DNA from 2 places in the Streptosporangium album genome. Region 2 is predicted to be linked to the other one. Evidence: riboswitches for the same ligand, from Rfam matches in the RefSeq annotation. Region 2 holds a riboswitch; the other holds the start of a gene.
What was found. Region 2 has a riboswitch for guanidine ahead of FHR32_RS11660 (DMT family transporter). Riboswitches for the same ligand answer to the same signal wherever they lie in the genome.
Positions count from the first base shown of each region.

Region 1 (15,348 bases), 390 kb from region 2:
CGTTCTCGCCGCTGCCGTCGGTTGCCTACCAGGACCCGAAGGGGTTCGAGCAGAAACCGATCGGGAACGGTCCGTTCGCCATCGAAGGCATCTGGCAGCACGACCAGCAGATCACGCTGCGCCGCTACGACCCCTATCCCGACGCCAAGGCCAAGGCCAAGGAAGTCCAGTTCAAGATCTACCAGAGCTTCGACACCGCCTACAACGACCTGCTCGCCGGCAACCTCGACGTCCTGCCCGCCGTTCCGACCGCCAGGATCACCGAGGCCAAGAGCCAGCTGGGAGACCGGTTCCAGGAGTCGCCGAGCGGCCGGATGGAATACCTCGGGTTCCCCCTGGACAGCGACAAATTCAAGTCCGCCGGCGTCCGCAGGGCCATCTCGATGGCCATCGACCGGGCGGCGATCACCAAGGCGATCTTCCAGGGCACGCGCACCCCGGCGACCGGCTACGTTCCGCCCGTCGTCCCCGGTGCGCCGAAGGACGCCTGTGGCGCCACGTGCGTTCACGACGCCTCCGCGGCCAAGGCAGCCTTCGACGAGGCGGGCGGCATCCCCGGCAACACCTTCACCATCGGCTACAACAGCGACGCCCCCGAGAACAAGGAGTGGGTGGAGGCCGCCGCGGGCCAGATCTCGAAGGATCTCGGCGTGAACGTCCAGACCAAGGCCTATCCCAAGCTCGCGGTGCTGCTCGGGGACCTGGGCAGCGGAAAGGTCGACAGTGCCTTCCGCACGGCGTGGACCTTCTACTTCCCCAGCCCGGAGAACTATCTCAAACCGCTGTTCACCCAGAACGCCGGCGAGAACTTCTCCGGCTACAAGAACGACAAGTTCGAAGCGCTGCTGCGCGACGGTGCGGCCGCCCCGAGCCCGGAATCCGCGAACGCCACGTACGCGGAGGCCGAGCAGGTGCTCCTCCACGACATGCCCTACGTGCCGCTGTGGTACCAGGGCGTGATGGTTGGACACTCCAAGCGGGTCAGCGACGTGAGCGTGGACTCCTTCCGCAGGTTGCGGGTCGAGTCCGTGGTCGCGAACTGACCACGCGGTTGAACGGAGAAAGCAATCTTGCCTCGTTATGTCATCAGCCGCGTCCTACAAGCGGTGCTGGTCCTGGTCGGCGCGACTCTGGTCATCTTCATCCTCACCTTCGCCCTGCCGGGTGACCCGGTACAGGCCCTGGCCGGGGAACGGGCGGCCGATCCGGCGTTCGCGGAGGCGATCCGAGCCCGTTACCACCTCGACGAGCCGCTGTTGCAGCAGTACGGCCGCTTCCTGCTCGGGGTCGTCCAGGGCGATCTGGGTGAGACCTACAGCGGCCAGGACGTGGCCCAGATGCTCAGTGAGCGGATGTGGGTCAGCGGTCAGCTCGCGTTGTTCGCCCTGGCGTTCCAGATCATCATCGGTATCGGCGCCGGGGTGGTGTCCGCCCTGCGCCGTAACGGTGTCGCCGACGCGGGCGTCCGGCTCTTCACCCTCGCCGGGCTGTCCATCCCGTTCTTCGTGACCGCGTTCGTGCTCCAGCTCGTGGTCGGCGTGAAGCTCGGCTGGCTTCCCGTGGCCGGAGCCGAGAGCGGCTTCCTCAGCTACGTCATGCCCGGGTTCGTGCTCGGGTCGCTGTCCACCGCCTATGTCGCCCGGCTGACCCGAGGCCAGCTCACCGAGGCGCTTCGAGAGGACTACGTCCGGATGGCCACGTCCAAAGGCTTGACTCGAGTCCGAGTCGTGGCGTTCCACGCCCTGCGCAACAGCCTGATCCCGGTGGTCACCTTCCTCGGCCTGGAGGTCGGCGCGCTGCTCAGCGGCGCCGTCATCACCGAGAGCATCTTCAACCTCCCCGGCATGGGTCAGGCCATGGCGCGCGCCGTCTACCTGGGAGAACGCACCACGGTGGTCGGCGTGGTCACGGTCTTCGTGCTGATCTACGTCGTCGCCAACCTCGTCGTCGATCTGCTGTACGCCGTACTCGACCCGAGGATTCGCTATGCCTGAGCTCGCTTCCGCCACCGGCGTCATGGAGCGCCCGGCGGCTCCGCAGAGAAAGCGGCGTGGTCACTGGCAAGCGGTTTGGAGAAGGCTCGCCCGCAGTCCGCTCTTCTATCTGTCCGCCACCCTGCTCGTGGTGATGGTGGGCATGGCCGTCGCACCGGGCCTGTTCGCGCCGGCCGACCCCCAGGACTGTGATCTCGGGCGGACCCTGGCCGATGCGGGTGCCGGGCAGTGGTTCGGCCGGGACCTGCAGGGCTGCGACGTGTTCTCCCGCAGCGTCCACGGCGCCCGGGCGAGTCTCGGCATCGGTATCGCCGTCTCGGTGGTGACAGGGCTGCTCGGCGGGGTCATCGGCGCCACCGCGGGCTACTTCGGCGGCTGGGTCGACGCGACCCTGTCCAGGATCACCGAGATCTTCCTGGCCATTCCGCTGCTGCTGGGCGCGAGCGTCCTGCTGACGCTGTTCGGCACCTCCGGCAGCGGCATGTGGACGGTGATCATAGCCCTGTCGGTCCATGGCTGGCCGCAGGTCGCGCGCATCACCCGTTCGTCGGTCATGGAGGCGAAGCAGCAGGACTACATGCTGGCCGCGGCGGCCATCGGCTGTTCGCGATCGCGGGCCCTGATCCGCCATGTCGTGCCGAACAGCCTCGGCCCCTGGCTGGTGGTCGTGACGACGAACCTCGGCGTTTTCATCACGTATGAGTCGATCATCTCGATGCTGGGGATCGGCCTGCGCCCACCGACGATCTCCTGGGGGCAGATGATCCACGACGCTCAGGCCCGATTCCTGGAGGCGCCCCTGCCGCTCCTGGGCCCGGCTCTGTTCCTGAGCGTCACCGTCCTGGCCTTCATCCTGCTGGGCGATGTCGTCCGAGACGCGATCGATCCGAGGATCCACTCATGATCGCCGTATCCACCGGGCCACGAGGTCGAAGGGGAGAATCGTGACAACGGAACACGCCGAAGGCGGCTCGACGGCCGGCCACCTGCTGGAAGTGGACGACCTGCGGGTCGAGTTCGGCGGCGACGACGGCCACACACCGGTGCTGCGCGGGGTGAGCTGGCACGTGGATCGCGGGGAGACGCTCGCCGTCCTCGGCGAGTCCGGGTCGGGCAAGAGCCTGACCGCGCAGGTGATCATGGGAATCCTGGAGACCCCGCCCGCGCGGATCGCGGGCGGAAGCGTGCGCTGGGAGGGCCGTGACCTGCTCGGCCTTCCGGAACCCGCCAGACGCGAGATCCGGGGGCAGGGGATCGGCATGGTCTTCCAGGACGCGCTGTCCGCGCTGAACCCGGTCCTCCGCGTCGGTCCGCAGATCGGCGAGACCCTGCGCGTACGCCTGGGCCTCTCCCGCCGGGAGGCGCGCGAGCGGGCGATCGAGTTGATGCGGCAGGTGCGGATCCCCGATGCCGAACAGCGGTACCGCCAGTACCCGCACCATTTCTCCGGCGGCATGCGGCAGCGCGCCGTGATCGCGATGGCGCTCGCGCTCTCGCCGGACGTGCTGATCGCCGACGAGCCGACGACCGCGCTGGACGCCACCGTCCAGGTCCAGATCCTCCGGCTGCTCCAGACGTTGCAGAGCGAGTCCGGCATGGGGCTGGTGCTGATCAGCCACGACTTCGGCGCGGTCGCGTCGATCGCCGACCGCGTGGCGGTGATGTACGCCGGTCGCGTCGTGGAGACCGGCGCGGTCCGCGACATCTTCCGCCGCCCGGCCCACCCCTACACCCGGGCACTGCTGGATGCGGTCCCGCGCGCGGATCGCCGGGCCGGGCAGCTCGCCGCCCTGCCCGGGCAGCCGCCGGTGCTCCGTAAAGGCGCGACCGGGTGCCCGTTCCGCTCGCGATGTCCGATGGCGGAAGCCGTGTGCGAGGAGCGGGAACCGGCCCTCGCGGAACACGCACAGGGCCGCTGGAGTGCCTGCCACCTGGGAAAGGACGTGATCGCTGGTGTGCTCCCAGCCCATTCTCGAGGTCACTGACGTCACCCGCCACTATGCGTCCGGGCGTCGGTGGCCGTTCGGTCCCCCGGCGCAGGTGCACGCGGTGGACGGCGTGTCCTTCGCCCTGGGCGAGCGGGAGACGCTCGGCCTGGTCGGTGAGTCCGGCTGCGGGAAGTCCACGCTCGGGCGGATGCTCGTCGCGCTCGATCGACCCTCTTCCGGGACGATCCGATACCGCGGCGAGGACATCCACCGGCTCAGTCGCGCGGGCCTGAAGCACCTGCGGCGTAAGATCCAGATCGTCCTGCAGGACCCGTACACGAGCCTGGACCCGCGGATGACCGTGGGCGACATCGTCGCCGAGCCGCTGTCGGTGCACGGCGAAGGCACGCGGGCGGAGCGCCGGCGCCGGACCCAGGAGCTCTTCGAGCTGATCGGGCTCAACCCGGACCAGGTCAACCGCTACCCGCACGAGTTCTCCGGCGGTCAACGTCAGCGCATCGGCATCGCCCGCGCCCTCGCGCTGGGGCCCGAGGTCATCGTCTGTGACGAACCCGTCTCGGCGCTGGACGTCTCGATCCAGGCGCAGGTGCTCAACCTGCTGGCCGAACTGCAGGAGCGGCTCAACCTCTCCTACGTGTTCATCGCCCACGACCTGACCGTGGTCCGCCAGATCAGTCACCGCGTGGCCGTGATGTACCTGGGGAAGGTCATCGAGATCGGCCCGGAGAACGCGGTCTACGCGGAGCCGCGCCACCCCTACACGCAGGCGCTGCTGTCGGCCGCGCCGCACGCGGATCCCGATCTGGCGCGCGAGCAGGAGGTGATCCTGCTCGAAGGCGATCCGCCCAGCCCCGCCGCCCCGCCCAGCGGCTGCCGCTTCCGCACCCGGTGCTGGAAGGCGGAGGAGGTGTGCGCCGTACACGAGCCCGCGCTCGTGGGGGCCACGGGTGACGCCGCTCACCATCAGACCGCCTGCCACTTCGCCGCCCCGTCGCCCGTACACACGACGGGTTAATGCGGCAGTCGCGGGGTTGCGCATAACTGCCTTCTGAATACAGAATATTGAATGCGATTGCATTCCAACCTTGGAGGAAAAGTGACCAAGCCCCTAGATGACCGACAGTTCGCCGTCCGGGCCTCCCGCGTGCTGGACCCCGCGAGCGGTGAGTACTACGAGGACGCGAGCGTCGTCATCGCCGATGGCCGGATCGTGTCGGTCGTCGACAACCCGCCCGCCGATGCCGAGCTCATCGACGTCGGGCGGTTGACCTTGATGCCCGGGCTCATCGACTGCCACACCCACATGCTGCTCCGCCCCGAGGACCAGGTGTGGCCGCCGGCGCTCCTGTTCAAGACGCAGGTCTACCGGGTGATCGAAGGCGTCAACGCGTGCGACCGGGCGCTGCAGATCGGTTTCACCAGCGCCCGCGACACCGACAACGAGCAGGTGTGGCACGGCGACACCGCGCTCCGGGACGCGATCGAGGCCGGCATCATCCCCGGCCCGCGCATGGCTGTCGCCTCGGACGGCATCTCCATCACCGGCGGCGACATGCGGATCGACGACAAGGTGAACCCGGAGCTCCACCTCCCGGACGTCGCCGGCATGGTCGACACCCGGGACGAGCTGATCAAGGAGGTCCGCCGCCAGATCAAGATCGGCGCGGACTGGGTCAAGATCTACGCGACCAGCACCCGCAAGGACGTGGAGCCGGAGGAGCTGGAGCCGCTGCACCAGTTCACGGAGGAGGACATCGCCGCCGTGGTCGCGGAGGCGAAGAGGTACCGGCGCGACGTCGCGGCCCACGCGTACGGCAAGGACGGCGCCCAGGCCGCGATCCGCGGCGGCGTCCGCACCCTTGAGCACGGCCCGCTCCTGACCGAAGAGGACCTGCAGGCCATGCTCGAGTTCGGCACCTTCTGGGTTCCGACGATGGGCACCTACTACAAGCGGCAGCACACCGACTTCGACCGGCGCTTCGTCAAGAGGCACGAGGGCGCGTTCAAGCGCGGCCTCGAACTGGGCGTCAAGATCGCTTTCGGCACCGACGTCGGCTCCTTCCCGCACGGCGAGCAGATGGACGAGTTCAGCCTGATGGTGCAGTACGGCATGAAGCCCCTGGACGCCATCAGGTCGGCCACCGTGGTGGCGGCCGAGGTGCTGCGCAAGGAGGGCCAGATCGGCACCCTCGCCGCGGGCGCCCACGCGGACCTCGTCGCCGTGGATGGAGACCCTCTGCAGGACATCGAGGCGCTCAAGCGGGTGGGCTTCGTGATGAAGGGCGGCCGGGTCCACCGGGACGACTTCGCCGCCAGCGCGAAGACGCCCGACGTGCAGTGGACGCCGTCGCGCTGAACATCCAGGTGTGACGATCGAGTCATCCCGCCGAACGGACCGGCGGGATGACGTGGACCGAAGCGGAGGGCCATGACCGGGCTACGGGACGGACTGGTGGTTTATGCGGGACGGCTGCGCGCCGATCCATGGTCGCGCGACCTCGGCCCCGCCTGGCTTCGCATCAGGAACGGCCGCTTCGAGGAGATCGCACGCGGCCACACCCGGCCGACGGACTGGCCCGACTGCCCCACCGTGGACCTGGGGGCTGCGGTCGTGCTGCCCGGGCTGGTGGACTCCCACGTCCACCTGACCGAGTCGGGCGACGGGACCGGTGAGGACGTTTCCGCGGCCAGGTCCACCTCCGAGCGGGTGGACCTGGCCATCAGGAACGCCCGGACCGCACTGCGCGCGGGCATCACCACCGTCGCCGACTGCGGAGGCTCGCCGGAGGCCGTGTTCGAGGTGCGCGCCCGCGCGGCCTCCCTTCCCGACTGCGCCCGGACGCTCGTGGCGGCGGCGCCGATCACCACGGTGCGCGGACACACCTGGCGCTTCGGTGGAGAGGCGCGCGACGACGAGGCCATGCGCGATCTGGTCAGGCGGTTCGCCGCCGCCGGGGCCGACTTCATCAAGATCATGGCCTCCGGCGGCGGTACGCCGGGGGCGCCCGCGTGGGAGCCGAGCTTCTCCGAGGAGTCGCTGCGCGGTGTGGTCGAGACAGCGGCGTCGCTCGGCCGTCCCCTGAAGGTCCACTGCCTGTCCGCTGACTCGATGCGCACCGCCGTCGCCGCAGGCGCGAGGCTGATCGAGCACGGGAAGTTCCGCACCGCCATGGAGGACGGCAGCGGCTTCGACCCTGCCGTCGTGGACCTGATCGTGGGGGCCGGCGCCGTCGTCTGCCCGACGCTGTCGGTCGGCCATCATGTGCTCGCCGCGCCGCCCGAGGTCTCCGGGGACGCGGGGACGTTGTGGGGCAGGCGACAGCCGCATGACCTGGACGACTTCCGGCGGATGGTCGAGAGCGGTGTCCGCATGGTGAGCGGCACGGATGCCGGCTGGCGGTTCACTCCGTTCGACGCGCTGCCCGGAGAGCTGCGGCTGATGGCCGGTTCCGGGATGACGAACCGGGAGACCCTGGCCTCGGCGACCACCGGCGCGGCCGACGCGCTCGGGGTGGGAGATCGGATCGGCCGGATCGCGGCCGGATACCAGGCGGACTTCATCGCTGTCGACGCCGACCCCGTGGACGACCTCTCCGCGCTGGATCGGCCGCAGGCGGTGGCGCGCGACGGGCACGTCATCCGATGAGCGATGTCGAGCCGGCCGACCCGGTGACCGTCCTGCTCGACTGGCAGCGGGCCGCGCGGGAGGCCGACGATCCGCAGGCGGGGCTGATGGCGCTGAGCACCGTCAGTCCGGCGGGCGAGCCGCGCCTGCGGACCGTCTCGCTGAAGCTGCTCGACGGCCGCAGGATCGGTTTCGTCACCGACAGCCGTTCGCCCAAGGCCGGCGACATCGCCGCCTGTCCCAGGGTGGCGGTGATGTTCGTCTGGATGTCACTACGACGGCAGGTCATGATACGCGGTGTCGCGGCACGCATGAGCGAGGCGGAGGCACAGGAGGAGTTTCACCGTCGCGCTCGGCCCGCCCAGCTCGCAGCCTGGGTGAGCCATCAGTCCGCACCGGTTCCGGGCCGGGCTGAGCTGGAATCGGACATGGCTGCGGCCTCCCGCCGCTGGCCTCCGGGCACACCCGTGCCGGTGCCTCCGCACTGGGCGGGGTTCGTCGTCACGCCTGTGGAGATCGAGTTCCTTCAGGCGGGCCGTCCTGACCGCCTGCATGATCGCCGGAGACATCGGCTCGTGGGGGACCAGTGGGTCCAGCGGATCCTCAGCCCTTGAGCTGAGGCCCTGGCCGTGGCGCATCGGGTCGTACGACTCCTGAAGACAGTAATCCGCATTCAGAAATTGGGGTTAGCACCCAAGAGGAGCAAGAGTGAAGCGTCGCGAATTGTTGGGAAGCGCCGTGCCCGGCGTGATCGCCTTATCCGCCGGAGGAATGGCTCTGTCGAATGACGACGGCGGCATTCACGTGCGAGAAGTGGGCAGCTACTTCGTCGGCGGAAAATCAATCACTCTCGCCGATGCGCCGTCCCGGGACGCATTCGTCGCGGCAGGGCGGTCCCCGGCCCGCGTGGATCCCAACGGGGATTTCGAAACCGGTCAGGTCTACGTCCAGTTCGTACGGCTGGCACGCCCCCGCAGTTCGTTGCCGCTGCTCATGTGGCACGGCGGCGGCCTCACCGGCGTCTCCTTCGAAACCACGCCGGACGGCCGACCGGGATGGCAGCAGCAGTTCCTCGCCGGTGGGCACGACGTCCACCTGGCCGACGGCTTCGGCGGTGGCCGCGCCTCATGGCAGCGCTATCCGGAAATCTCCCAGGCAGAACCACTGTTCCGCACCAAGCAGGAGCTGTGGGAGCTGTTTCGGATCGGCCCCGCCGGATCGTACGCCACCGATCCGGCGAAGCGTCGGCCGTATCCCGACACGCAGTTCCCCGTCGCCGCATTCGACCGGTTCGTCAAGCAGGTGGTGCCTCGCTTTCGGACGTACGACCAGTCCACCCAGGCCGGGTACAACGCGCTCGTCGCCCAGGTCGGGCCGAACGTGGTACTCACCCACAGCGCCGCTGGACCGCTCGGATTCGCCTCGACGATCGCCGCGCCCGACCTCGTCCGCGCCCACGTCGCGATCGAGCCGTCAGGCGCTCCCGACCCGGACTCCGTGGACCTCAAACGGCTTAGCCGGATTCCGCACCTCATCATCTGGGGCGACCGTCTCGGGCTGAACGAACCCGGCAACTCATGGACGGAGCTGTACACCTCTACCAGGAGGTTCCATGACGCCCTGCGGAAGGCCGGTGGCAAGTCGACCTGGATCGACCTGCCGTCCGAAGGCTACCGCGGGAACTCCCACATGATCATGATGGATCGCAACTCACGGCAGGTGTCAAACCTGATCAATTCATGGCTGAAAGAAAACGTGAACGATTGAGTTCGTGGCGTTCACGAGAAGACGACCGGGCGTCCGGACAACGGATATGCCGCTGGCCGCACCGGTCACCATGACCACCCGGCGCGCCTATCTCCGGGTGTCGCATGTCGAGGAGTCCTGACCTCAGGCCGGGGCTCTGAGGAGCCCGGCCACCCCCGGGTGTTCCGGGCCCAGTATGTTTTCCAGCCCTGCCTCATCCGTTGCCGTAGTCGATGATCCGCCACCGCTCCGAGGGAGCGTTTCGGCCGACCAGGAAGTCGTAACGACGTTCCCCGTCCATTTCGGGCCCCTCTTCCTCCAGATCGACCTTGTATCGGGTAGGAACAGCGGACACGAGCCGGGCATATGCAGAACTGTCTGTACGGGGTTCGCCAACCCAGATCAGGTCAAGACGGCGATAGGAGCAGCCGATGCCCCTATCGCCATGCCTCGCCAGGAAAGAGGGTGCGGACAGGGCCCGCGCGGTGTCGTCGTCCCTGGCCGCCACGGCTTGCAGGTATGCCGTGACGACCTGTTCCGGGGTTGCGTCGGGCGGTGGAGTGGCGACCGCGGAGCGCTGCTCGGGAAACAGCTTGCACCACTCGACCCGCAGCGTTGGCAGAACCTCATACGAGGTCGCGATGATCACGCCTGCCAGGACGACCGCGACCGCGACCGGTATCCAGATCTTGCGTGTCGTTCTGGCAGTCACACCGAAGTCCTGTCAGCGGTTGATACGCACAGCGTGGATTTTACCTTTCGGAACCGTGCTGTGAACTGGAACCGGGCCTTCCTCCTGATGAGAGCAGGGCCATTCGGACCTTGGGGTGATGGAGCATGGCCATCGCGGAGGCGTTGCGGAAAGACACGCACCATCTCGCCGGAATCGGAGGTCTCGCCGGCCAGCGGTCAGGGTCACCCGCCGAGGCCGCTGAGCGGTGGCCCAGCCCCGCCCAAGCAGGTCCGCGGGTGAGAACGGTTGAACGGCCCGGTCGGTGCGTATAAGTTTCCCCCTGGAGGCGCATAAGCGCCTGCCCCGGACGAGATGGGCGCCGTACCCGGACTGCCAAGACGACGCTCTCAGGAGACGTCATGGGCGGAAGCACGCATCCGGTCGATTTCACGTCTGAGACGCCCGAGCCTCGCGCACTGGACGTCCGCTGGATCCACGGGTCGCCGTCAGCGAAGCACAACACCGATCCCGACATCCAGGTGTACTCCTACGACGAGCACACGTTCATCCTGCGCCAGAACATGGCGATCAACTACGAGGCGCCATTCCTGTTCCTGATGTTCGGCAGCACCCGAGCCGTACTCATCGACACCGGAGCCACCGCGTCCGCCGAGTTCTTCCCTCTGCGCCGGGTCGTCGACGACCTGACCGGACGCCGGCTGGCCGAGCATCCCCGAGACGGCTACCCGCTGCTCGTCCTGCACACCCACGCCCACCGTGACCACATCGCCGGAGACGCCCAGTTCACCGACCGCCCCGACACCGTCGTCGTGGGAGCGGATCTGAAAAGCGCCTGGGAGTACTTCGGGTTCGCCGACGCCCCCGACCGGGTGGCTCAAGTCGATCTCGGGGGCCGAGTACTGGAGTGCCTGGCCACCCCCGGGCACCATGAGGCGGCCGTCACGTTCTACGACCCCCACACCGGATTCCTGCTCACCGGCGACACGGTGTATCCAGGACGGCTGTATGTGGAGGACTGGGCCGCCTTCGGCAGGACTATCGACCGCTTGATCGGGTTCGCCGACGTCCGGCCGGTCACCCACGTCCTCGGCTGCCACATCGAGATGACCAACGAGCCGGGTGTGGACTACCCCGTCCTCACCACCTACCAGCCGGACGAACCGCCGCTGCAGATGACCGTGGATCAATTACGCGGCATCCGCAAGGCGATCGATGCGATCGGCGACCGGCCCGGCCGACATGCCTTCGCCGACTTCGTCATCTGCCGCAAGGGCACTGCGCAGGGCTCAGGCGGTGTTGGCTGACTTTTCGCCGGCTCCAGTCCGCGAGAGCCCTGCCGAGGCCGTACGGCCTCCCCCACGGAGGAACCGACCGCATAGCCGCTGAACAGCGAAAAGGCCCGGATCCATAATACGGAACCGGGCCACTCGACCTTGTGGAGAGTTCACGAGTGGCCCTTGCCAGGCGCGGAGTAGGTGCCAGGAAGATCGCTTCCCGGAATCAGGGTGATCGTTTCCCGAGGACGACCCCGTCGGCGCGTGGCTAGCCCCGAGCGAGAACCAGGCCGATACGTTCGCCCAGCCCCTGGCCGTACCCGAACTGAAGCTGGACCAGACCCTGTCCGGTGAGGACGGTGACGACGGCTGGATGCAGCTCGGATTCCGGCACAACTGCTGGAAACACGAGGAAGACCTGACCATCCGCTACACGGGCGTGACCCGCTTCACGCTGCAGACCGCATCAGACATGCCTCGCGTGACCCGACTCGGTGAGGTCATCCTGGACGAGGTGCTGCCGCACCCGGACGGATGCGCCCACGAGATCGCCTGCCACACCGGGTCCACCACCATCGTCTGCCGGGACCTCACCGCAACGTGGGTCGAGGCCAGCTGCCCGGACCAACCCCAAAAGGACTGATCTTGAGAAGAGATGGCGCGATGGAGCCCGGCTACGCCCTTGCCGGCTATCGGGTCGCCCCACGCGCTGATCGCCAGGACTGGCAGGACACCGCCCTTCCCAGCACGGGCCTGGTGTCGCTGAGCGACTGCGTGGTCGACCTGATGCCAGTAGACCCCAATGGCTGGGACGACTGGTTCGCCAGCCCTCAGGAGGCTGAGATCGCGCGCGACCAGGCCGGCAAGCCGGGCTTGCACGTCCTCGCAGTCGGATTCGCCACCGCCGATGTTCCTGGGCTGCTGGCCGATATCGCCGATGGCGGCTGGGACACAGCAGCCGGCGGCCTACCGGAACGGCTGGCCCGGCACGAGAGGTTCCCGCATGCCGGCGGCCAGCGGCTGGGCTTTGAACTGGTCGGCTTCGACAGCGGGCGCTGGCACACCTGGACCTGTCTGGGAGGCCTTGTCGCCGACGTCCGCAGGGCCACCGGCGTCCAGCCGGGACAGTGGGGGCTGATCCAGGACGAGCAGGACGCGCGCCGCGCCGCTCAATGGCTCACCGGCTCAGGCCTCGGCGACCCCAAGGTATTGCTCTGGGCAGCCGCGCTCCTCACCGACGTCACCCGAGCATTGAACGCAGCAACTCCATGACCGTCCACACCGGACCCGGTGGTGAGCCTGCGAATAATCCGCATGCCCCAGAACTGGCATCACGGCAGACTCCGACCATGACCGACGTTCTCGCCTGCGAGCTCATGCCCCTGGGGACGAAGACACCCCGGCTTGGGGTCGACTGGACCCAACGACCCAGCCGCTACCTGACGATCGACGGCAAGCCCGCCTACCGGATCGCCTACTCGTGCGGCACCTGCGGACTGGTCCTGCGCCGCCAACCCGGAGCGACCGCGGGCCCGCCGCCCGCAGAAGAGGTTCGCGACCGGCTCAGCACCGGACTCGACACATTGGACTCCGAGATCATCGGCGCCTTCTCCGCTCAGCTGCCCCATGGGGACTACCTCGTCATGCTGCTGGACGTCCAGCCGAGGCTCGTCACGCCCGGCTCAGCTGACGACTACTTCGCAGCCGAAGGCCCCAGCGCCTGGCGGAACGAAGAGTTCGAGTATCCGCTCGACCCAGCCAACACCGGCTATTACCGGCTCGGCCGCAACCGTGTCAACGAGCACGATGAACTGTTCCAATTCGCCGTCCCCATCACCGACCCCGCACAGGCTGATCCGGCAACCACTGACCGCTACGCCAGCGCCGCCGACAGCCACCCCACAGCGGTCGCCCTCGGGCTCCTTGACATCCAAGGACCCTGGTTCCGCCGTGAACGCCACTGGGGGCTGTTCCACTACCTCCTCGACGGTCACCACAAGACAGCCGCCGCAGCAGGACGCACCGTCCGCCTGCTGACCTTCATCTCAGCAACCGAGTCCTTCGCCACCGAGGCGGAGCTCCTGCAGCTGCCAGAGACCCTCCAGGCCGAGGAATAGTGCACGGTCGGAATAACACCCCTGCACCAGTAGCTCACCGGGCGCTCGGCCTCACCTGCCTCACCAGACACCGGGGACCGCAACCGGTCGACCAAGGCCACCAGCCGCAGCAACGCCTCCACGCTGAGTATCGCCCCAGGCCCAGACGGTGCAATAGAGAGCAGTCCAGCTACAGGTGCATCACCGGTGGCGGATTGAAGCGGTCCAGCGCACTCCGTCAGGCAAGGTGTTCACCGCCAGGTTCGGAATCTGTCAAACCTGCTGCCTTTCCGCCGACTCGTCGGTGATCTCACCTCGTGTCGATTGCGACTGCACCGTGACGTTTGCCCTCGAAGATGACCGTGTGAATATAGAGAAGATGCGTCCCCGCGTTGAGGAGTTGTCCCGGCGGCTTGGTGTCAACCCACCTGACGTGGTCTACGGCCAGCCGCCCCAAGGAGCGGACTGCATGCTGAAGAGACGCGGCAAGAACTCACTGATTGTCATCGGAGCTACCTTTGACGACCTGCCGGAGCATTTGCAGGACGTGGATCTCGGGTGGGCCATCGCGGCATCCGACCGCACACGTGTTCGCAAGGAGGGGGTATCAACTTCGGCCTCGGCTGGCATCGGCGCTGTGGCTGGCCTCGTTGGGGCCCCGTTGATCTTTCTGTTCGACTCACCCATCCCATTCGGCGTGGTGACTCTGACACTTCTCATCGTGATCGGAATGCCGATCATCATCAGAGGGCAGATATACGCGCTGGACCGCAGGGTGGCCGAGGTCTGCGGAAGGGAGGTGGTCCATCGCGCCCTGGAGTACTGGCAGAAGAACCCGCCTCAGATGCGAGGTCTCTACCAACTCGCGATAAAGCTGCAGCCTTCCATGGCGAAACGAGCTGCTCGGCTGGCCCCTGCGAACCTCTGAAGGCGAACCACACTCCCCGCCACGTGAGCAGCCTGCGTGCGCCCGCACAGTTTCCCCCGAGTCTCTCTCATCACTTCGTACGCCCTCGATCCACCACGGAGCGGCAGCGGGCTAGCGACGGAGGGGCTCGGCCTCACGTATATCGCTCCAAGGCCCCCTGCTTGCAAAGCAGGCGTGGTACCGGCTCGACATGGTTGGGGGCTTTGCTCTTCCTGCTGGGATCTTCCGCCATCGTCCATCAGTGTCCACAGCGCGCTGCTCATCGACGGCTCCCTGGCCTGCCCGCTGATACCCGGCCGCCTCGCCACCGCCACCACCGGCCTGGACGACGCCGCCACCCGCACACCATCGGAAGAACTCACCGCGTTGATCACCGCGCGCCAGCCGTACTTGCTGCGTCTCAAACAGAGCCCGAACGCAGACCGCAACATCCGCTTCCAATGCCCGGCAGCAGGCACCTCCCCGTCGGTCACCTGCCCCCGCTTCGACCGCCTCCACCAGCGCGGCCCCAGCCGACCCACCGCGGTCGACCTGACCGACGCCCGGCAGCGAGCCGCCCACCCAGCGGCCAAACCCCGCGTCTTGCCCCCGACCCCCGGCCCCCGACCACAAGACCGGTGAACTGCCGAAGATCTGCCACCAGCACACCATCACCCTGCGCAACGACGACCTCGGCCACCTCGACAAGTTCCGCCAGGATGCCTTACCTCAGCCCCTCGTGGCGGGGGACGTACTCCACTGCCAGGGCCATGACGGAGGGGCTGAACGGCCGTCTCAAGGGCCACGACCTCGACCTGAGTGATCCGAAGAACCGGCTCGCCCACGGCCGCGTCGCCCAGACCATCCTGGTCGCTCTGCTCGTCACCGTCGCCAACGACCACTTCCTCGACCAGTGGCGCCACATCCACCAGCACCCAGACGAGCCCGACACATCCGCCGACATTCCCGAGATCCCAGCAGAGCACATCGACCGCACGCCGCTCACGGGCCGGAGCAGGCCACCACCCGCCCCATAACCCGCATTTCAGATCACCTTGTCGCA
Region 1 is NZ_JACHJU010000001.1:2,076,808-2,092,155, forward strand. Features, by position in the region: gene FHR32_RS09705 (peptide ABC transporter substrate-binding protein) at 1-1,043, shown strand, start outside; gene FHR32_RS09710 (ABC transporter permease) at 1,071-1,994, shown strand; gene FHR32_RS09715 (ABC transporter permease) at 1,987-2,898, shown strand; gene FHR32_RS09720 (ABC transporter ATP-binding protein) at 2,939-3,979, shown strand; gene FHR32_RS09725 (ABC transporter ATP-binding protein) at 3,945-4,958, shown strand; gene FHR32_RS09730 (metal-dependent hydrolase family protein) at 5,040-6,299, shown strand; gene FHR32_RS09735 (amidohydrolase family protein) at 6,372-7,589, shown strand; gene FHR32_RS09740 (pyridoxine/pyridoxamine 5'-phosphate oxidase) at 7,586-8,182, shown strand; gene FHR32_RS09745 (alpha/beta hydrolase) at 8,340-9,335, shown strand; gene FHR32_RS09750 (hypothetical protein) at 9,529-10,026, opposite strand; guanidine-III (ykkC-III) riboswitch at 10,328-10,395, shown strand; gene FHR32_RS09755 (MBL fold metallo-hydrolase) at 10,407-11,312, shown strand; gene FHR32_RS09760 (hypothetical protein) at 11,656-11,925, shown strand; gene FHR32_RS09765 (hypothetical protein) at 11,928-12,554, shown strand; gene FHR32_RS09770 (hypothetical protein) at 12,632-13,399, shown strand; gene FHR32_RS09775 (hypothetical protein) at 13,716-14,306, shown strand; gene FHR32_RS09780 (hypothetical protein) at 15,056-15,322, shown strand.
Region 1: another riboswitch for guanidine. It lies ahead of FHR32_RS09755 (MBL fold metallo-hydrolase); the one in region 2 lies ahead of FHR32_RS11660 (DMT family transporter).

Region 2 (15,348 bases):
CTGTCGCCGCCGAGGTCGAGTCCCTCGGTCACCACCAGCGTGCCCCGGTCCAGCCTGGCCAGGGCCTTGCCCACGGCGGTCCCGGCGGGCGAGCCGAGGTCGTCGAGGTCGCTCAGCCCCTCGTCCAGGCTGATGGCGTCCTCACCGAGCCCGACGGTGAGCGCGATCGTCTCGCAGACCGCGTCCAGATCGTCCAGCTCCAGCACGTTCTGGCCGAGCAGTTCGCGCCAGGCGGTCAGCACCTGGCGGTCCCCGGCGTAGCTCGCTCCGGCGGGAAGGATGTAGTAGACGTCGTATTTTCTGGTCAGCTCGGCGACGATCTCCTTGGTCGTGACGTCCCTCCCGAGCCCGTCGCCGATCACCTTGCCGACCTCGCGGCGCTTGACCTTCGGATAGGGCAGCTCGTCGCCGATGATGAACAGATAGCCTCGGCGTCCCCGTTTCTCGAAGCAGTCGAGCGTGGTGTGCCGGGCCATGAAGTACATCGCCAGCTCGTACGACTCGGACTTCTGACCGCCGCCCCCACCCTCCAGCAGGACCTTGCCGAGGTCCTCGTCCATCCGGTTGTCGGACTCGAACTGCCCGATCTGCAGCGGAGCCCGGTCGCAGGTCGCGTCGCCGATCGCGCCGAAGAGGATCTGCGGGTCGGCCGCGTAGCCCTTGCGGAGCAGCAGGCCGAGCAGGTCGGGCAGCTTCGTCTGGAGCGTGCGCGGCACCCCGCCCATCGAGCCGGTCACGTCGAACAGGACGGCGACGGCCACGGTGGCGGGGTGCTCGGCGGAGTCACGGCTCTCCCGGGCCGCCACGCCGTACGGGTTGAGATCGTCGTGCACCGCGCGTGCGCCGCTGTCGCTGTAGGCGAAGGCGCTGGTGCCCTTCGCCGCGCGGTAGTTCGCGGCGGCGGCGTAGACGTCGGTGGACCAGATTCCGCTTCCCATGGGGTCTCCTGGCATCAGGGGCGAGGCCCGGAAGCCCGGACCCGTCCATCACGAGTTCTTCTTAAGGTGAGACAATCTCAGTATGAGAATAACTATGGGCCGCGTCAACCCGCCCGGACATTTCTGGAAAGTGGCGGTAGAGCGTGCCGAACGCCATCAGAGAGCAGGTGGCCGGACAGGTGGGATTCGCCGCCCGGTTCTCCAGCTACCAGGCCATGCTGGACCGTCATCCTCGCCTCCCTGCGCGACGAGACGTAGGGCCCGGTGCGGCTCACAGGTGCAGGGGCCGGTATTTCCGCGGGCCGTACAGGTCGTCGAGCAGGTCGTCGAGCTCGCCGAGGAGCCGCCAGGCGTCACGCGGCGGGCCCGCCAGGCTTCCCCGGACGAACCGGCGGATCGGGACGGGAGCGCGGTCGCCCATGAGTGCGGCCACGCAGCGGGTGGCGAGGTGGATGTCGGTGGCCTCGGTCGCCGGCTTTCTGGCGAGGACGTCGGGCGGGTAGTCGCGCCGGTGCCGGGCCACCAGGGCGGTCAGCGGGGCTCCGAGGGGCACCGACTGGCTCCAGTCGACGAGCAGCAGGCCGTGGTCGATCGGGTGGACCAGCACGTGCTGCCCGAACACCGCGCCGTGCACCACCCCCGCCCGATGGGCCATCCCGATCGCGACCAGCAGCCGCCGCCAGATCCACGCCGCGTCCCTCGGGTCGAGCGCCGGCCGCAGCCGCGCGATCTCCGCCAGGCTCACGAACCCGTCCGGTGCCCGGCTGATCACGTTGGCCTGCCGTTCGACCCCGCCCGAGCGGTGCCGGAACGACTCCACCAGCCGGGGCACGTACGGCAGGAGCAGCGGGTCGCCGTCCCGCGCGATCTTCCTGAGCGACTCCGCCTCGCGCCGCATCAGGTCGTTGTCGACGTGGCTGTGCGGGACCTTGAGCAGGGCGTCGTCGCCGCTGCCGTACAGCACGGCCGTGGCGCCCCGCCGGAACACCTTCCCGATCCGGTAGGTCCCCAGCCTGGTGGTGATCACCGTCTCGACGCTCCGGTCCCGTGCCGCCCACAGCCCCGCGAGCCTGGCGAAGGCCTCGGCGGCCTCCGGCCCGGGAGCGAGGTCGGGGTGGAGCAGCCGCGCCAGTCGCCGGTAGGCCCGGTGCGGGGAGTCCCCGCCGAACAGGTCCTCCGGCGTGCGGGCGGCCGACACCAGGGCGATCGCCTCGGCCGTGGTGGTCATCGGGCCACGCTCCCCACCGTGGGGATCGCATGGGTCATCGGAGTCCGGGTGACGGGTTCGGCGGGGTGTTTCATCGCACCTCCTCCTCTCGGGCGGGCCGCAGCAGCGCGGGGTGCAGGAGCCGGGCGTCCCCGGCCCGGTAGAGCTTCGCCCGGGGACCGCCCCTGGCTCCGCCGCTCTCGGTGGTCTCTCCGGTGCTCTCCACGAACCCGGGAACCGACAGGATCTTGCGGTGGAAGTTGCCCGCGTGCAGCGGCACACTCCAGACCGTCTCGTAGACGCCGCGCAGCTCGGAGATCGTGAACGTCTCGCCCACGAACGTGGTGGCCAGCGGGGTGTACTCCAGCTTGGCCCGTGCCCGCTCCAGCCCTTCGCCGAGGATGCGGCCGTGGTCGAACGCCAGCTCCGGCAGCCGGTCGGCCCGGTGCCAGGCGGCGTCCGCCGCGTCCGAACCCGCGCGCGGATCGGGCAGGTGGGGGGCGAAGGCCAGATAGGAGACCGACACGATCCGCATCCGAGGATCCCGGTCGGGCGCCCCGTAGCTGGCGAGCTGCTCGATGTGCACCCGTGGGGTGAGGCCGGTCTCCTCGGCCAGTTCCCGCACCGCGGCCTCCGCCAGGTCCTCGGCCGGCCGGATGAACCCGCCCGGCAGCGCCCACCGCCCCGCGTGGGGCTGCTCGCCCCGCCGGACCAGCAGCACGTGCAGCGCGCCCTCACGGATGGTCAGCGCCACCACGTCGACCGTCACCGCGACCGGGGGGAAGGCCCGGGGGTCATAACTCGCCAGGAACTCGGACTCGTCCATCGCACGACTTTCTAGGATTGAGACAATCTCATAATGAGAATAACTAATCATGCGTGTCAATATCCCTCCCATGATCCCGTCGGTTGCGTGGCGCCGCTGGGAGCACCCGACCGCCGCGCAGTCGAACGGAGAACCGCGGCCATGCGGAAGGGCGGAGGAAACGGGTGAGGGGCGATCCTTCGGGAGAAGGATCGCCCCTCAGTGTCGGCTGCCGAGGGAGCAGGCGGCTTCAGACTTAGAAGGACTCCTCCGGGAGCTCCATCAGGTCCTGGTTGGTGGCGTCCAGCACGCGACGCTCGGCGGTGAGGCGGGGCAGGATGGTCTGGGCGAAGAACGAGGCCGCCGCGACCTTGCCGGTGTAGAAGGCCTTGTCCTTGTCGGAGGAGCCCAGCGCGGCCAGCGCCACCTCGGCCTGGCGCAGGAGCAGCCAGCCGATGACCACGTCGCCCAGGGCGAGCAGGAACCGGGTGGTGTTGAGGCCGACCTTGTAGACCTCCTCCGGGGCCTCCAGCGAGCCGATGGCCCAGCCCGCCAGGGTGTCGGCCATGGCCTTGACCTCGTCGGCGGCCTCGTCGAGGAGCTTGCGCTCCTCCTTGAGGCGGCCGTTGCCCGCCTCGGAGGCGGCGAAGGCCTTGATGTCTCCGTACAGCGAGCCCAGGGCGGTGCCCTGGTTGCGCAGGACCTTGCGGAAGAACAGGTCCATGCCCTGGATCGCCGTCGTGCCCTCGTACAGAGAGTCGATCTTGGCGTCCCGGATGTACTGCTCGATCGGGTAGTCCTGCAGGTAGCCGGAGCCGCCCAGGGTCTGCAGCGAGCGGGCCAGCAACTCGTAGGAGCGCTCGGAGCCGACGCCCTTGACCAGGGGGAGCAGCAGGTCGTTCATCGCCTCGGCGTGCTCGTCCCGGCGGCCCTCGAAGCCGGCGATCTGCACCGCGTCCTGGTAGGTGGCGGTGAGCAGGACCAGTGCCCGCATGCCCTCGGCGTACGACTTCTGGAGCATGAGCTCGCGGCGCACGTCCGGGTGGCGGGTGATGGCCACGCGCGGGGCCGACTTGTCGGCCATCTGGGTGAGGTCGGCGCCCTGCTTGCGGGACTTGGCGTACTCCAGGGCGTTGAGGTAGCCGGTGGAGAGCGTGGCGATCGCCTTGGTGCCCACCATCATCCGGGCGTGCTCGATGATCATGAACATCTGCTTGATGCCCTCGTGCACGTCACCGATCAGCGTGCCCACGGCCGGGTGCTTCTCGCCGAAGGTGAGCTCGCAGGTCGTGGAGACCTTCAGGCCCATCTTCTTCTCGACGTTGGTGACGTAGACGCCGTTGCGCTCGCCGAGCTCGCCGGTCGAGAGGTCGGCGTGATACTTCGAGACCAGGAACATCGACAGGCCCTTGGTGCCCACGCCGTGTCCCTCGGGACGGGCCAGGACCAGATGGAAGATGTTTTCGGCCATGTCGTGCTCGGCGCTGGTGATGAAGCGCTTGACGCCCTCGATGTGCCAGGTGCCGTCGGGCTGCTGGACGGCCTTCGCGCGGCCGGCGCCCACGTCGGAGCCGGCGTCGGGCTCGGTGAGGACCATGGTGGCGCCCCACTGGTTCTCGATGGCCAGCTCGGCGTAGCGCCTCTGGTCCTCGGTGCCGATCACGTGCATCACGTGGGCGAAGGCCGGGCCGCTGGCGTACATCCAGATCGCCGGGTTCGAGCCGAGGACCATCTCGGCCAGTGACCAGTTCACGCTGTTGGGCAGGCCGGGGCCGTTCAGCTCGGCGGGCAGGCCGAGGTTGGTCCAGCCGGCGTCACGGTAGGCGGCGAAGGACTTCTTGAAGCCCTCCGGCATCGTCACCGTCCCGGTGGCGGGGTCGAAGACCGGGGGCGTGCGGTCACCCTCTTCGAAGGAGTCGGCCAGCACGCCCGTCGCCAGGCGGTTGACCTCGCCGAGGATGGTCCGCACGGTCTCCTCGTCGAGGTCGGCGTAGGGTCCTGTGCCCAGGATCTCCCGGCGCCCGAACACCTCGAAGAGATTGAACTCCAGGTCACGGATGTTGCTCTTGTAGTGGCCCATGGGGTCTGCTCCTTGAAACCGGGGGAACCGGGACTCGTTACATACTGGCCAGTAACCTTACCGACAATGCTACCCGCCAGTAACCCCAAAAAAACCGCCCTGATAGGACGTTTGTCACATCGCACCAGTAGGACACCCCGCGCCGCCTTCTCCGCTCGTCTCTCCGTCCTCACGCTGGTCGGCCGGTTCCGAGGCGCATGCCGGCCTCCTGCTCCGTACGGCCGGCGTGACGTCGCGGTCCGGTGGTCACCCGGCGCGACAGGGCGACACGGAGGGGCCGTCCGGAGCGCGGGGCTGAAGCGGGAGGTCTCGCCGTTCCAGGCTCGGTCTCATGGGCGAGCGGTGGCGCGCGGACCTCGCGCTGTGGGGGATCCCCGGCGAGATCGCGGCGCGGGCCCCGGCCGACCCCTGGGGGCACTTCCACTGCTACGCTCTGCCACTAGAGCTCCCATGAGGGCGGCTCCCGGACGAGATGCGCCGTACCCGGTCTGAAAAGACGACGCTCCTTATGGAAGGAGCCGTCATGGCCTGGGTCGTCATCATCGTCGCCGGTCTGTTCGAGGTCGCCATGGCCTACGCGCTCAAGATGAGCCACGGGTTCTCCGTGCCACTGCCGAGCGTCGCGTTCGCCGTCTCGGCCGTCCTCAGCTTCGGCCTCCTCGCCATGGGCCTCAAGAGCCTTGAGGTCGGTACGGCCTACGCCGTCTGGACGGGCATCGGCGCCGTCGGCACCGCGTCTCTGGGCATGCTGTTCCTCGGCGACGACGTGTCGTTTCTCAAGATCGTCTCGATCGCCCTCATTCTCGCCGGAGTCGTCGGCCTCAACCTCGCCGGTGGCGGCCACTGAGCATCCCTGACGGCGGAGGAAGAACCATCTTGACGCCTTAGGTGGTGTCGCGGTTGGGTAGAGGCATGATCGACGTTCACTTCGTGACCATTGACTGCGCCCAGCCGTACGAGCTGGCGGCTTTCTGGAGCAACGCCACCGGCTGGGAGATCCACCCGGACGACAAGCCGGAGGACGACGAGATTCTCCTCCAGGGCAAGCTGGATCTGCTGTTCATCCGGGTTCCGGAGGGCAAGACGGTCAAGAACCGCATTCATCTGGACGTCACCGGTACGGACGGCACCACCCGCGACCAGGAGGTCGAACGCCTGCTCGGGCTCGGCGCCACGGTCCACGACGACCGGCGGGACTCCGAAGGCGTCGGCTGGGTGACCATGCTCGACCCGGAGGGCAACGAGTTCTGCGTCTGCCGTGCCGAGTACGAGAGGACCCGGCAGCTCTTGCCGGAGTGATGTTATGTCGGGGATGCTGCCGTCATGAGCCCCCCGAGCGCGTCTGTGAGCATCCACGTCTCGGCGCCGCCCGCAGTGGTCTACGCGCTGGTCACCGACATCACCGACATGAGTGCCTGGAACGTCGAGTGCCTGAGTGCCGAATGGGTCGGACGGATCCGGGAGGCGCGGCCCGGTGCCCGGTTCCGGGGGCACAACAGCCGCGGGCGGCGGCACTGGTCCACGGTCTGCACGGTGACCGCCGCCGACCCCGGCAGGGTCTTCGCCTACCACGTCCGCGCCGCCGGTCTGCTGGACGTGGCCCTGTGGCGCTTCGGCATCACCCCCACCAGGACGGGCTGTCACGTGGAGCAGGGCACCTGGGACACCCGTGGCCCCTTCATGCGGGTCGTCGGCGGGCTGGTCACCGGTGTCCGGGACAGGGCCGCCCACAACGAGGCCAACATGCGGCGGACTCTGGAAGGCATCAAGCGGGTGGTGGAGCGGGCCTGAGAGGACATGCCGTCCCCGCCGGCCCTCTCGGGCGCCGGCGGAGATCCGGTCAGTGGCCGTGGGGCAGGGATGACTGGCCGCGTCCCCTGAGGGTCAGGGCCAGGACGGCGGTGATCAGATAGACCGCGACACCGCCCTGCAGCGCGTCCAGCGCGGCGCCGAACACGCCCTCGTCGTCGACGACGAGCTGGACGGGATACATGAGCGCGGCGGCGCCGAGCGCCGGGTAGAGGGAGAACCGCCAGGGGCGGCGCAGGGCCCAGAGGCGGGCCTGCCGGGTCACCCGGTCCCCGCGATCGGGCCTGCTGACCGAGCCGACCGCCGCGATCAGCGCGAACAGGCCGATGCCGAGAGACAGGGCCCAGGTCAGGTCGGCGTTCCCCGGCAGGAGCACGCCCATGCCGAAACTGGCGGCCGCGACCGCGCCACCGGTCACCGCGGCGGCCCTCCACGGCGCTCCCCGCAGGGCCGCACCGGCGAGGGACATCTCGTCACGTCGAGTCAGTTCGTCGTTCATGACACCAACACTGCCCTTCCGGACCCCCTGACCGCATCGGGGAGCAACCCTGACCCATCCCTGAGCCACGGCCCCTCGATAGGTTGGCCGTCATGACAGTGACCTTCCGTATCGCCCGGGCCGAGGACGTTCCGCTGCTCGTGGCCATGATCGCCGACGATGTCGTCTCCGCCGCCCGCACCGGCGACTTCGGCGACGAGCACCGCGCCGCCTTCGAGGCCATCGACACCGATCCCAACAACGAGCTGATCGTGGCGGAGCTGGACGGTGAGGTCGTGGGCACCATGCAGCTCACCTACATTCCGGGCATCTCCCGCCGTGGAGCGCTCCGGATGCAGATCGAGGCGGTCCGGATCGCCGCGGCCCTGCGCGGCAGGGGACTGGGCCGCCAGATGATGGAGTGGGCGGTCGAGCGCGGCCGGGCCCGCGGGTGCGCCCTGGTCCAGCTCACCACCGACAAGTCACGCAAGGACGCCCATCGTTTCTACGACTCCCTCGGCTTCGTCGCGTCCCACGAGGGATACAAGCTCTCGCTGAGCTGATCGGTCCGCCTGCCCGCCCGCCGGTCGCCGAAGGGCCCGCCGGTCGCCGAAGAGCCCGCCGGAAACGGGATCTCACCACGGTTTGATCTCCGATACGGCATCCTCAACATGTCAATCCGGACAGAGTCGTTGGGGGAGCAATGGGTAAACACGCGCTTGGTCTAGGGGCTCTGGCCGTGCTTCTGACAGCCTGCGGGGGTACGGCCGGCAGCCAGGCCCAAGGCGCCACGGCCTCCCCGCCCGTCCCCGCGCCCACGTCGAGCACTGCCGCCGCGAGCCCGCCGAGCACCACCCCCACCCCCGTCGCGACCCCCGAGTCCAGCCCCACCGGGGTGAACATCGACGGCTGCGTCACCGAGAAGAACGGGACGATCTTCAAGTACAAGCGCGGCGGTACCACCACCCAGGGCGTGATCATGGGCAAGGGGCCCGTCGGGGTGGTCGTCTCCTACGAGCGCCGGGGCAGCGTGTGCGGCTGGCTCCCGCTGGCCGACCGGATGGTCGACGCGGGATACCGGGTCCTGCTGTTCGACCGGAACAACGAGGCGGAGCCCGAAGGGGACATCGTCGCGATGGCCACGCGGCTGCGCGCGGCGGGCGTCAAAAAGGTGTTCCTGGTCGGCGGGTCGGTGGGCGGGCAGGCCTCCGTGCTCGCGGCCGGCAAGCTGACGTCCCCACCGGCCGGGGTCATCAGCATCTCCGGGGTGACCCAGCCCGGTGAGGTCGCCACGCTCAAGGCGCCCTTCCTCCAGGTGGACGGGGACCAGGACGACATCGCCCCGGTCGACCTGGCGCAGGCCGTCTACGACGCGGCCACGGAGTCGGCCGACCGCCAGCTGGTCATCCTCCCCGGCCGGGAGCACGCCAGCGGGCTCTTCACGGGCGACCAGGCGCCGAAGCTGTTCCGCGCCGTCCTGACCTTCCTCGACAAGCACAAGGGCTGAGCTCACCGGCGGACGCGAGGACCGGGCTCAGCCGGGAGCGCACGCGCTGAGCTCGACCAGGTTGTCGTGGTAGACGGCGCCCCGGCCCATGTCGGCGTCGCGCTCCTCCACCACGGCGTTCACCGTCGCCCCACCCGAGCTCAGCTTCCGCCAGTGCCCCTTGGTGGAGGCCACCACACCCGGCTGCACCCTGTCGCTGACCTCCACCACGGCCTCGAACCCGCCGCCCGCGTTGAACACCCGGACCCGCTGCCCGTCGCCCAGCTCCCGCTGTGCGGCGTCCACCGGGTTGACCAGGATCCGGGGCCCCTTCGAGCGCCGCAGCAGCTCGGGGTTGTTGCCGAAGATGGTGTTGAGGAAGGTGTGGGCGGCCGGGGTGATCAGTGCCAGGGGGTAGGGCCCGCGTTCGGCGGAGGCCGTGTGCGAGGGGACGTAGGCGGGTCCGGAGCCGAACTCCAGTCTCCCCGAGGGCGTCGGGAAACCGTCGGCGAAGGGCACGAACGGCTGCGGCACGTTGAGCCGGACCCAGCCCTCCTTGCGCAGCCGGTCCACCGTTATGCCCTCCAACGACGGATGCCCCGAGGCGAGCAGCTGCTCGGCCAACTCCAGGTCGGAGTCGTACAGTGACGGCTCGGTCAGGCCCATGTGCCGGGCCAGGCGCCGGAAGGTCTCCATGGTGGACAGGCACTCGCCCGGCGGCTCGACGGCCGGCTCGTTCCACATCAGATACATGTGCCCGTAGCCCGCGTGCAGGTCGGTGTGCTCGATCTGCATGGTCGCGGGCAGCACGATGTCGGCGTAGTCCACGGTGTCGGTCGGGAACTGCTCCATGACGACCGTGAACAGGTCCTCGCGCAGCAGCTTCTCGCGGATGCGGTTCTGGTCGGAGGTGGAGCCCATCGGGTTGGCCGCGTACACCCACAGGCACTTCACCGACGCGTCCAGCCCCTCGGCCAGCCGGGTCATCGTGAGCTGCCGGACCGGCTCGGCGAGCAGGTCCTCACGGGTGTCGATGTTCAGGTGGATGTAGGCGCTGGTGGAGTAGGCGACCCCGCCACCGGGGTGGCGCCAGTCGCCGGTCACCCCGGGGATGGCGGCGATCGTGCGCATCGCGGTGCCGCCGCCCGCGTGCCGCTGGATGCCCATCGTGGCCCGGATGCCGGTGGGCCGGGTGTGCGCCAGCCGTACTCCCAGGGCGCGGATGTCGGCCTCGGGCAGACCGGTGATCTCTGCCACGCGCTCCGGCGGATATCGCAGGATCTCCTCCCGGAAACCCTCCCAGCCGCTCGTGTGGTTCTCCAGGTAGTCGCGGTCCTCCATCCCCTCGGAGAGGACCACGTTCATCAGCCCGAGTGCCAGGGCCGCGTCGGTGCCGGGCCGGATCGGCAGGTGCTCGTCGGCCTGCTCGGCGGTCCGGGTGCGGATCGGGTCGATCGCCACCACGTGCGCCCCGGCCGCGCGGGCGTCCTGGATGAACTTCCACAGGTGATGTCCGCTGGTCAGCGTGTTGGTGCCCCACAGCAGGATCAGCTTCGAGAGGGCGAACGTCTCGGGGTCCATCCCGCCGGCCGTGCCGTTGGTCCGCGACAGCCCGACGTTGCCGGCCGTCGAGCAGATGTTCAGGAAGTGCTTGGAGGCTCCGAGCACGTTCCAGAACCGTCGTCCCGCCACCCCCTCGGATCCCTGGATGTAGCCGAGCGTGCCGGTGCCGATGTACGGCCAGATCGCCTCGCCGCCATGTTCGTCGATGATCCCGCGCAGCCGTACGGAGATCTCCTCCAGGGCCTCCTCCCAGCTGATCCGCTCGAACCGGCCGGACCCCTTGGGGCCGACCCGGCGCATCGGATGGAGGATGCGGTCGGGCGCCTGGGTGTGCTCAAGGTAGCGGTTGACCTTCACACAGAGCGCGCCGCGGGTGTAGGGATGATCGGGGTTGCCGCGCATCCTGACGGCCTTGCCGTCCCGGACGGTCACCACCCACGAGCACGTGTCCGGGCAGTCCAGCGGACACGCACCCAGAACCTGCAGTTCACCCAGAGACATGCCCCCGACTTTATCCGCGTGGCAGAAAAAGGGGCACGGCCGCCTCAGCCGTGCCCCTCCGCTGGCGCGTCTGCTACATGGGGGCGCCTCCGTGGTCGTGCCCGAGGCCGCCGCCACCGGTCCCCGGCTGGGTGGAGGCCGGGGCGCCGCCGCCGGGCAGGGTGCCGCTGTAGGCGTAGACGAACGCCGCCGTCGCGATCGCGCCGGTGTTGATCGCCAGGGCCTTGTCGTTGACGTTGGCGATGGTGTCGCACGCCTGGTGGTAGCACTTGTCGTAGGCGACCCCGGCCTCGCCGCCGAACCTGGCGGCCTCCTCTGCGGTCTTGACGCCCTCGGCGCCGGTGAACAGGCCGCCCGCGGGGATGCCGACCGCGATGAAGGGGCCGTAGTCCGAGCGGCCGGTGAAGTCGGTGCCGGTGTACGGCTGGCGGATCGCCCTGTAGTACGACTCGAAAAGCTTCTCGATCTTGTCCGAGCCCGCGGGACCCGCCGGAGCGCCGGTCGCGTCGGAGTTGTCCCCGTCGTAGATCCCGAGGACGTAGTTCGGCGAGGCGATCATGTCGAAGTTCAGGTACATCTTGATCTTCGCCTTCTCCTCCGGGGAGAGGCTCGCCACGTAGTGTTCGGAGCCGAGCAGACCCAGCTCCTCGGCGCCCCAGAAGGCGAACCGGAGCTTGTTCCTGGTCGGCAGGACGCTCGCCTTCAGCGCCGTCTCCAGGATTCCCGCGCTACCGGAGCCGTTGTCGTTGATGCCCGGCCCCTTGGTGACACTGTCCAGATGAGATCCGAGCATGACGACCTTGCCCGGATCTCCCCAGCGGCTCTCGGCCAGGACGTTACGCGTCTTGCGGTGAGGGTCGCCCTCGGTGTCGGCGGTGAGCGTCACCGTGGTTCCGGCCGCGGCGAGCTCGTTGCCGACGGCGAAGGTGGTGCCGACGACGGGGATGTTCGTGGTGGGCACGTTGAGCGTGCCGCTCAGCAGGGTCCGGCGGTCGTTGGTGCCCTCGCCCGGCTGGCCCTCGTTGAAGATGATCACGCCGGAGGCGCCGGCCGCCTGGGCGAGCTCGGCCTTGACCTGGAAGTTGCAGGTGCCGCGCTGGAGCAGTGCGATGTTGCCCGCGGTGAACCCGGCGAAGTCGCTCGCCTCGCAGCCGGAGGTGGAGCCGTTGGGCGCCGGGCTCGGCGGCAGGACCAGGTCCACCCCCTGCACGGGGGCCGTGACGTTCCCCGAACCGGAGTAGGTCATGACCGCGAAGTCCGTGTCGCGCACGTAGGGCTTGCCTCCGGGCGAGACCCGGTTGAGCACGCTGGGGGCGAGCTCGCGGAAGAACGGGAACTCGAACTCCTGCAGGGTGACCTTGTATCCCGCGGCCCGCAGCTTGCCGGCCACGTAGGCGACCGAGGCCTCATGGCCCGGGGTGCCCGAGGCGCGGGTGCCGCCGTTGGCGTCGGCGATCTGCTGGAGCTTCTCCAGGTGCCGTCTGACCGCCGGAGCCTTGACCGACGCGCTGAATGCCGCGGGATCCGGGTCGGCGGAGGCCGGAGTGGCGGAGATCACTGGCAGAGCCATGGTTGAAGCGGCGATGATCACTGCCACCAGACCCTTGTGAGCGCGTGCGCGCATGCAAACTCCTTTAGCACTGGCACGAGTGGAGAGGAAATCCCCTTGATCGTGATAAGCCGGAAGGTAGTAGGAGTAATCACGATCTTTAAAGACCCGCTCGACATTTGTTATCGAGCGGAGTCGAATCAGCGTTCGGGGCGTTCCCTGGCCCTACTTGACGGTCGTGGTTTCGTGACGTAGGCAGGCGCCGCCTCGCGTCCGGAGAGGCACTGAGGGGCGCTGAGGGGCGCGGGCCTGCACATGCTCGCCTGCGCCGCCCGGGAGAGCATCTCGCCGTGTACAGAGGATTTCATACCATCTCCGGAAAACCTCATAACCTTGCCGGAGTGTCTGGACCATACCCTCAGAGCAGGCGGGCAGCCGCGGTGACTATGGTCGAGTGCGGTCACGGCGTCGTGCCGGATCGCCTGGCGCCGCTCTTTTCCCGGCCTCGGGCGTCAGGATGGGGTCATACCGTCAGCACTGTCGGAGGGTGGCGAGATACGCATGCCTCCGATTGTGGACACTGGAAGAGAAGATCGGTGACGCACCTGTAATGCGGAACATGCAGAATCGCTAGCGGTGACGAAAATTAAGGAAAGCGGCAAAGTGGCGGCCTTCGACGACGCAACACCGTCGACGGGCGACGGTTCCGTCGTGCTCGTCGTCGAACCCCTGCTCCCGCAGCGGATCCGGCGCCCCTCCGACCTGCTGCGCTTCCTGGCCGTCCTGCTCGGGCTGGCGGCCGTGGTGCTGCTCGCGCTCGTCGCGCAGAAGACTCTCAACGGCCTCGAAGGCGACGTCATCGACGGCACGAACCGGGTGCCGTTCCTGCTCAGCGGCCTGGTCGGCGTGCTGAGCGGTGCGGCCATGCTGGGCCTTCCCGCCGCCTACGCGATCGAGAGGGTGCTCCACCGCGACGGCCTCCGGGTGGCCGAGGGCCTGTTCGCGGCGATCGCCGGAATGGTGCTGTCCTTCGCGCTCGGAGAGTGGATCCTCAACGCCGGTCCCGAAGACCTCCGTCTCCTGCTGACCGGAGGCCGCAGAGGGGTCGAACCCCTCAACACGCTGCTCACCTCGATCATCGCCTACGTCACGGCCGTCCGGATCTCCCGCAGGCCCACCTGGCGGGCGGCCCTGTGGTGCGCGGTCGCGCTCAACGCCATCGCCCTGTTCGCCGCCACGGCCGCCACCATCCTCGGCATCGTCGTCTCCATCCTGGTGGGCCTGGCCGTCGGCTACGCCACGCTGTACGGCGTGGGCAGTCCCAACACCCGCCCGCCGGGCAGCGCGATCGTCGCGGCGGTCGCCAAGCTGGGCTTCGTCCCGGTGCGGGCCCGCAGACTCGACGACGACCACCAGAGCAGCCGGCGATACGCCATCGGGCTCAAGGACGGCAGCCGTCTCGACGTCACCGTCCTCGACCGCGACCGCCAGGTCGCCGGGCTGCTCTACCGCCTCTGGCGGCGGATCCGGCTCAACACCGAGACCCGGCGCCGGGCCATCCGCTCCCTCCGCGCCGAGCTGGAACGCGAAGCCCTGATGGCGTACGCCGCGCAGGCAGCCGGGGCCAGCACCCCCCGGCTCGTCGGCACCAGCGAGATCGGCACCGACGCCGCGCTGCTCGCCTACGAGCACACCGACACCCGCGCGCTCGACGACATCCCCGACACCGAGATCGACGACGACCTGCTGGCCCAGATCTGGGAGCAGGTGCTGCTCCTCCAGGTCCAGCGGCTCGCGCACCGGCGCCTGACCGGCGACAGCATCCACGTCGACCACGAGGGCCGCGTCATCCTCACGGACGCCCGCAGCGGTGAGATCGCCGCCGGCGACCTCCTGCTCCGCCTCGACATCGCCCAGCTGCTCACCTACCTCAGCCTGCGCGTCGGCGCCGAGCGCGCGGTCCGCGCAGCCGCGTCCGTCGCCGGGCCGGACACGCTGGCAGGCGCGCTCCCGCTGCTCCAGCGGATCGCGCTCACCCGCGAGACCAGGGCCGCGCTCAGCAAGGACAAGGAGATCCTGACCGAGATCCGTGAGCGGATCGTCGAGCTCAAGCCCAAGGCCGAGGCCGAGGAGGTCCGCCTGGAGCGCTTCCGCCCGCGGATCCTCATCACCATCATCGCCAGCGCCTTCGCCGCGTACTTCCTGGTCTACTACATCACCCAGATCAACCTGAACATGATCAGCTCGGCCAAGTGGGGCTGGACCGTCGTGGCGCTGGTGGCCGCGATGATGAGCTACGTCGCCGCCGCGCTGATGCTGCGGGGGTTCGTGCCGGAGAAGCTTCCGCTGGGCCGTACCGTCCTCGTCCAGTTCGCCGGGTCGTTCGTGAAGCTGGTCGCCCCGGCCGCGGTCAGCGGCGTCGCCATCAACACCCGCTACCTGCAGAAACGTGGCATTCCCCCGGGGCAGGCGGTGGCCAGCGTGGGCGCCTCCCAGCTGATCGGCCTGAGCTTCCACATCACGTTGCTCCTGCTGTTCGCCTACATCACCGGCTCCAGCGCGGCCTCGTCCTTCACCCCGTCGCGCACGCTGGTGTTCGTCCTGCTGGCCGTGGCCGTGCTGGCGTTGGTCATCGTGAGCGTCCCCCGCCTGCGCCGGATGGTCACCGCGCGCATCCGGTCACTGTTCTCCGGCGTCATCCCGCGCCTGCTGGACGTGCTCCAGTCGCCCCGCAAGATCCTCGAAGGCTTCTCCGGCACCCTGCTGCTGACCATCTTCTTCGTGGCCTCCCTCGACGCCAGCATCCGCGCCTTCGGCGGCTCCCTCGGCTTCGCCGCCGTCGCCATCGTCTTCCTGGCGGGCAACGCCATCGGCTCGGCCGCCCCCACCCCCGGCGGTCTCGGCGCGGTGGAGGCCGCCCTCATCGGCGGCC
Region 2 is NZ_JACHJU010000001.1:2,469,718-2,485,065, reverse strand. Features, by position in the region: gene FHR32_RS11680 (hypothetical protein) at 1-938, opposite strand, end outside; gene FHR32_RS11675 (lipopolysaccharide kinase InaA family protein) at 1,210-2,166, opposite strand; gene FHR32_RS11670 (NUDIX hydrolase) at 2,237-2,971, opposite strand; gene FHR32_RS11665 (acyl-CoA dehydrogenase) at 3,207-5,030, opposite strand; guanidine-III (ykkC-III) riboswitch at 5,470-5,536, shown strand; gene FHR32_RS11660 (DMT family transporter) at 5,554-5,877, shown strand; gene FHR32_RS11655 (VOC family protein) at 5,943-6,329, shown strand; gene FHR32_RS11650 (SRPBCC family protein) at 6,354-6,821, shown strand; gene FHR32_RS11645 (hypothetical protein) at 6,871-7,338, opposite strand; gene FHR32_RS11640 (GNAT family N-acetyltransferase) at 7,431-7,880, shown strand; gene FHR32_RS11635 (hypothetical protein) at 8,057-8,824, shown strand; gene FHR32_RS11630 (molybdopterin-containing oxidoreductase family protein) at 8,852-10,867, opposite strand; gene FHR32_RS11625 (M28 family metallopeptidase) at 10,941-12,491, opposite strand; gene FHR32_RS11620 (lysylphosphatidylglycerol synthase transmembrane domain-containing protein) at 13,053-15,348, shown strand, end outside.